Methyloferula stellata AR4: one gene and its partner. Each later gene encodes a partner of the first gene's protein in a complex. Links are inferred from orthologs where the notes say so. Each region holds a gene or a part of one and is shown on either strand. Other genes may lie near its edges.

Region 1 (3,260 bases):
TCGGATGCGGATTATCGCGCCGACAAAGGCGCGTTCTTCAAATCGGTGCATGGCACGCTGAATCATATTCTCGTCGGCGATCTTGTCTGGATGCAAAGATTCACCGGCGAAGGTCCGCTTCCGTCGAGCCTCGATGCGATCCTGCACGAGTCCTTACCCGCTTTGCATCAGGCACGCCGCGCGCAGGATGCACGCATCATCGCTTATATCGAGTCTCTCGACGATCAAGCTCTCGCAGGCGAGATCCGCTACCGGCCCATCACCACGACCGGCGAAATCGTGCAGCCGCTCGCACCCGCCTTGGCGCATTGGTTCAATCATCAGACGCATCATCGCGGTCAGGTTCACGCGCTATTGACGAGTCTCAAAAGCGAAGCGCCGTCGCTCGATCTCGTCAATTTTCAGCGCGAGCAAGGCATAGGCGCGCGCAGGATGGGATGAAACCCGGCGCAATAAGCTTTTGACTTTTCGAGACTATGCTCATGTGTCGCGGAAGGCGGAATGCCGCGACTGTCTGGCTTGCACATGGAAGCCGCGCTTGTTACTCACGGGCCAGCGATCGAAGCGGTTATAACGCGTTTCGGGCCTCTAGAGCGGGATGAGCAAAAGTGTAAGCGGTTTTGCGCCCGCATCCCGCTCTAACTTATTGAATCGATCACGTTCCATGATTTTGGATCGATTCGATCCAAAATCATGGAACGTGATCTATCGTTTTCCAGAGTATGAAATGGCCGAACCGAACCGATCACCCGCTTCAGAGGATGAAGGCGTCGAAGGCGCCCGCTTCCTCATTGTCGAGGCGCGGTTCTATGATCATATTGGCGCCATGCTGCTCGAAGGTGCGAAACGGGCCTTCGCGAAGGCCGGCGCGCATGTCCATGTCGTCAGCGTGCCCGGCGCGCTCGAAATTCCGATCGCGCTGGCGGCTCTGTTCGATGGGGCGAGTGCGACATCCGAACCTTATCATGGCGCGATCGCGCTTGGCTGCGTGATCCGCGGCGAGACCTATCATTTCGAAATCGTCTCGAACGAAAGCGCGCGCGCCCTGACCGATCTCGCCGTCGCGCGTAAGCTTGCATTTGGAAACGGCGTTCTTACCGTGGAAAACGAAACCCAGGCGATCGTCCGCGCCGATCCGGAGCAAGGCGACAAAGGCGGCGATGCGGCCCGCGCGGCGCTCGCGCTCTATCGTCTCAAACGCAAAGCGGGAGCGCTTTGATGGCGAAAGCGATCGAGCGCTCCGCTGCGAGGCTTGCGGCCGTCCAGGCCCTCTATGAAATGGAGGTCACGGAAAAAGGCTTGAACGAGGTCTTCGCCGAATTCGAAGCCTTCTGGCTCGGCAATGAAATCGAGGGTGAACAGTATAATGATGCCGAAGTCGCGTTTTTTCGCGATGTCTTGTCGGGCGTACTCGAAGATCAAGGCCCGCTCGATCGGCTGATCGACAAGACTTTGGTGGAAGGCTGGCCTCTGGCGCGCGTCGATTCCGTTTTGCGTGCGATCCTCCGTGCCGGCGCCTATGAGCTGAAGAAGCGCACCGACGTTCCCGCCCGCGTCGTCATCAAGGAATATGTCGATGTCGCCGGCGCGTTTTTTGGGCTGGAAGAGGCCGGCATGATCAATGCCGTGCTCGACCATATGGCGCGGCATCTGCGCGCCGCGGAATTCGAGCCGCGCCCATCTTCGTGATTTTTCACGGGGCTTCCGACACTTTCAGCCCAGTCAGATTGATGACCCAGCGGCCCTTTTTGACGTCGTTTGGAAACACCAGACGCGCGAAGCCGCCGGAGGTGAAATCGGCGCCGTCGCGCTGCGTGGCGATGAGACAGGGCTGATTGCCGAAATCGGGATCGATTTCGCCGAGCGAGATCACGAGCATGTAGCCGTCGCTCGCAGTTGCGACCACGAATTCGCGCAAGATGTCGTTTTTGATATCGGGATGCGTGACGATGTCGGCCTTGCTCAACAGCGTCCAAAGCGAGACGCCGCTATAGGTGATATCGCCGACTTTGAGCGTCGACTGCGGCAGCGCGGCCAGGGCCGCGCGGTCATAGGTCGCGGGTGTCATCACCAGTCCGTCGAGCGCAAATTGCGTGCTTTGTGGCCCCTCGGTCGCGGCCGCCTTGACCAGCGGAAAGGCGGGGCTGGGTGCCAGCCCTTCCGCTTGGACCGCGCCTGCCAGGAGGACAAGCGACGCGGCGCAGGCCAGGGAATGAAAAATGTCGAGGCGCTTTGCGGCCATGCCAATCTCCAACTCGATCCGCGATACACTCTGCAATACTATGCCTTTGGCCTATGACCGATAAATCACGTTATATGTTACTTCCATATAGGGCAGGGCCGGAACGAGGTCGCGGACGGGCGCGCCGCGCCGCATGTGGCGGCCCTCGGTCCCGGAGGCCGAACTTGCCTTGCGCCGCGGAGACCCTTAGAAATTTAAAACGGACCCGCCTCGCTTCCCGCAAGTGATTCAGGCGTCCAAACATGTGTTGATGGACGAACGATCCCGGGGAGAGGGCGAATGGCGGAAGAAGCCGAAGAGCCAGTGGTGCTGACCATGCCGGAAGGTGCGGTGTGCAGCCGTTATTTCGTCTCCTATACGGGCATCAAACTGCCGGTCAGAATGGTCAATCCGCTCGAAGAGAAGGATTTGAGTAACCGCAATACGTTCATCATCGCCTATTTCGACAAGGACGACCGGATGATCGGCTTCGAGAAGATGGTCTATTCGGCGATCGAACTGTCGCATTATTATGATTATCATCCGAGCGGCCTGTTGAAATCGGCCGAGATCATGATGGACGATGTGACCACCTTCCTCGAATATGACGAAGCCGGAAACATGATTGCCGTCGAGGAATGACTCTGAGATGGTAAGTCCGATTTTCGGACGCCGAAAGTTAAGCCGGCCGGATAGAGCCATGATGGTCTCGACCACGAATGACATCTCGGGCTATCGCATCGTCCGGCATCTCGGCGTCGTGCGCGGCATTACCGTGCGCTCGCGCAATCTCATCGGCAATTTTTTGGGCGGACTTCGCTCAATGTTCGGTGGCAAGATCGGTGCCTATGTCTACCTGGCCGAGACGGCGCGGCAGGAAGCCTTCGACCATATGTGCGAACATGCGGGGCAGGCCGGCGCCAATGCCATCGTCGCCATGCGCTACGATGCCAATGAGATCATGGACGGCATAACCGAAGTCCTGGCCTATGGCACGGCTGTCTGGGTCGAGCCGGTTTAATCTTGGCCACCAGCGCTT
Region 2 (3,310 bases), 110 kb from region 1 along the record:
TCCCGCTCGCCAATATGTTTGGCTATGTGAATCAGTTGCGGTCCTTCAGCCAGGGCCGCGCCAACTACTCGATGCAATTCGATCACTACGAACAAGTTCCCGCGGGTGAGGCCGCGAAGGTCCAGGCAAAATACGCCTGATGTGCCTGCACAGTTGAGTTTTTAAAGGAGCCGGACGATGGGCAAGGAAAAATTCGAGCGCAACAAACCGCATTGTAACATCGGTACAATCGGGCACGTCGATCATGGCAAGACGTCGCTAACGGCGGCGATCACCAAGGTTTTGGCGGAATCGGGCGGCGCGACCTTCACGGCCTATGATCAAATCGACAAGGCGCCGGAAGAGAAGGCGCGCGGCATCACGATCTCGACGGCGCATGTCGAATACGAGACCAAGAACCGCCATTACGCGCATGTCGATTGCCCCGGCCACGCCGACTATGTGAAGAACATGATCACCGGCGCGGCCCAGATGGACGGCGCGATCCTCGTCGTGTCTTCGGCTGACGGCCCGATGCCGCAAACGCGCGAGCACATCCTGCTTGCCCGTCAGGTCGGCGTGCCGGCGCTGGTCGTGTTCATGAACAAGGTCGACATGGTCGACGACGCCGAACTCCTCGAGCTCGTCGAGCTTGAGGTCCGCGAGCTTCTGTCGAAATACGATTTCCCCGGTGACGATATTCCGATCACCAAGGGTTCGGCGCTTTGCGCGCTTGAAAACCGCAACCCGGAAATCGGCCATGACGCCGTTCTGAAGCTGATGGAAACGGTCGATGCCTATATTCCGCAGCCGGAACGTCCGATCGATCAGCCCTTCCTGATGCCGGTCGAAGACGTGTTCTCGATCTCCGGCCGCGGCACGGTCGTGACCGGCCGCGTCGAGCGCGGCATCATCAAGGTCGGCGAGGAAATCGAGATCGTCGGCTTGAAGCCGACCGTCAAGACGACCGTGACCGGCGTCGAAATGTTCCGCAAGCTGCTCGATCAAGGTCAGGCTGGCGATAACATCGGCGCGCTGCTGCGCGGTACCAAGCGTGAAGACGTCGAGCGCGGCCAAGTGCTCTGCAAGCCCGGCTCGGTGAAGCCGCACACCAAGTTCAAGGCCGAGGCTTACATCCTCACCAAGGACGAAGGTGGCCGTCACACGCCGTTCTTCACGAACTATCGCCCGCAATTCTATTTCCGCACCACCGACGTGACGGGTGTCGTCACATTGCCGGAAGGCACGGAAATGGTCATGCCCGGCGACAATGTGACCATGGACGTCGAGCTGATCGTGCCGATCGCGATGGAAGAAAAGCTGCGTTTCGCTATCCGCGAAGGCGGCCGCACGGTGGGCGCGGGCGTTGTCGCCTCGATCACGGAATAATCATTATGCCGAAAGGCCGCGAGGCTTTTCGGCATTGTCTTCGGTCGCTTTGCGAAGTGGGCGAAAAATAGAACAGCGGGGCAGGTCAATGGCTGCGCGACAGGGAACAATGTAATGAACGGCCAGAATATCCGCATCCGCCTCAAGGCGTTCGATCACCGGATTCTCGATTCGTCGACGAAGGAGATCGTCTCCACGGCCAAGCGCACCGGCGCTCAGGTCCGCGGCCCGATCCCTTTACCGACGCGGATCGAGAAGTTCACAGTGAACCGTTCGCCGCACGTCGACAAGAAGTCGCGCGAACAGTTCGAGATCCGGACGCATAAGAGGGTCCTCGATATCGTAGACCCGACACCGCAGACGGTGGACGCTTTGATGAAGCTCGACCTCGCTGCCGGTGTCGACGTGGAGATCAAGCTCTAGTTTCTGGCGAAGGCCGAACCGGCCTTCGGACGGAACATCGTCGAATCGAGATGATGTTCCAACGCGTAGAATTAAGCATCGTTTCAAGACGATGCGGTGACGGCAAAAGAGATGAACCGGGCCACGGGCTTTAAGCTCTGGCCTTGAAGGACGAACAACATGCGATCAGGTGTTATCGCGCAAAAGCTCGGCATGACCCGCGTCTTCACGGACGCTGGCGAACATGTGCCGGTCACGGTCTTGAAGCTCGATGGCTGTCAAGTCGTCGCGCATCGGACCAAGGAACAGAATGGCTATAGCGCGGTGCAACTTGGCATCGGCTTGGCCAAGGTGAAGAATGTCTCGAAGGCCGAGCGCGGCCGCTTCGCGGTCGCCAAGGTCGAGCCGAAATTGAAGCTCGCCGAATTCCGTGTCGCCGAGGACGCGTTCCTGCCGGTCGGTGCCGAGATCACGGCCGATCATTTCGTCGTCGGCCAATTCGTCGACGTGACGGGGACCTCCACCGGCAAGGGCTTTGCCGGCGCGATGAAACGCTGGAACTTCGGCGGCTTGCGCGCCACCCACGGCGTATCGCTTTCGCATCGTTCGCATGGTTCGACCGGTGGCCGTCAGGACCCCGGCAAGACCTTCAAGAACAAGAAAATGGCGGGTCATCTCGGCGTCGAACGCGTGACGACCTTGAACCTTCGCGTCGTTTCGACCGATGTCGAGCGCGGTTTGATCCTGGTCGAAGGCGCCGTTCCCGGCACCTCCGGCGGCTGGATCTATATCCGCGACGCCGTCAAGAAGGCGCTGCCGAAGGATGTGCCTTTGCCTGGTAAGTTCCGCCTCGCCGAAGGTGGTGAACCGGCCCCCGCCGAACCCGCGCCGACGGAGGCCTGAGACCATGAAGATCGACGTCATTTCTCTCGACGGCGCCGCGGCGGGTTCAGTCGAACTCTCAGACGCAATTTTCGGCCTCGAGCCGCGCGAGGATCTGATCGCGCGGATGGTGCGCTATCAGCTCGCCAAGCGCCGCGCCGGCACCCATGTCGCCATGGGCCGCGCCGATGTCTGGCGCACCGGCAAGAAGCTCTACAAGCAGAAGGGCACCGGCCATGCCCGCCATGGTTCGGCGCGCGCGCCGCAGTTTCGCGGCGGCGGCAAGGCGCATGGCCCGGTCATGCGTTCGCATGAACATGATCTCACCAAGAAGGTGAAGGCGCTGGCGCTGAAACACGCGCTGTCGGCTAAGGTGAAGGACGGCGGCTTGATCATCTGGGCCGACACCAAGGTCGCCGAGGCCAAGACCAAGGCCTTGCTCGGGCATTTCGCCAAGCTCGGCCTGACCAATGCCCTGATCATCGACGGCGCGGAGCCCGAGATCAACTTCGCGCTGGCCGCGCGCAATATTCCGAATATCGACGTGCTGCCGATCCAAGGCATCAACGTCTATGACATTCTGCGCCGCGACAAACTGGTTTTGACCAAGGCCGCGCTCGACGCTCTGGAGGCTCGCTTCGCATGACCCCACCCTCCA

Evidence for each region.
Region 2: the proteins of nusB (region 1) and rpsJ are in contact, whole or in part, in a solved structure (PDB 3D3B), measured with the Escherichia coli proteins. The link is inferred for Methyloferula stellata AR4 from one-to-one orthologs.

Annotation. Positions count from the first base shown.
Region 1 is NZ_ARWA01000001.1:3,100,113-3,103,372, reverse strand. The notes cover bases 13-2,953. They hold nusB (transcription antitermination factor NusB), read left to right. Parts: upstream 13-1,218; coding sequence 1,219-1,689; downstream 1,690-2,953. Other genes in these bases: A3OQ_RS0115240 (YbjQ family protein), read left to right, coding at 2,922-2,953; A3OQ_RS0115245 (DUF6156 family protein), read left to right, coding at 2,522-2,863; A3OQ_RS0115250 (molybdopterin-binding protein), read right to left, coding at 1,694-2,242; ribH (6,7-dimethyl-8-ribityllumazine synthase), read left to right, coding at 728-1,219; A3OQ_RS0115265 (DinB family protein), read left to right, coding at 13-441. In the rest of the region: more of A3OQ_RS0115265, read left to right, coding at 1-12; more of A3OQ_RS0115240, read left to right, coding at 2,954-3,242. UniProt on the Escherichia coli protein: Part of the processive rRNA transcription and antitermination complex (rrnTAC). The complex forms an RNA-chaperone ring around the RNA exit tunnel of RNA polymerase (RNAP).
Region 2 is NZ_ARWA01000001.1:2,986,926-2,990,235, reverse strand. What follows is about bases 146-3,136. They hold rpsJ (30S ribosomal protein S10), read left to right. Parts: upstream 146-1,482; coding sequence 1,483-1,791; downstream 1,792-3,136. Other genes in these bases: rplD (50S ribosomal protein L4), read left to right, coding at 2,678-3,136; rplC (50S ribosomal protein L3), read left to right, coding at 1,951-2,673; tuf (elongation factor Tu), read left to right, coding at 178-1,368. In the rest of the region: fusA (elongation factor G), read left to right, coding at 1-140; more of rplD, read left to right, coding at 3,137-3,298; A3OQ_RS0114625 (50S ribosomal protein L23), read left to right, coding at 3,295-3,310. UniProt on the Escherichia coli protein: Involved in the binding of tRNA to the ribosomes. Part of the processive rRNA transcription and antitermination complex (rrnTAC). The complex forms an RNA-chaperone ring around the RNA exit tunnel of RNA polymerase (RNAP).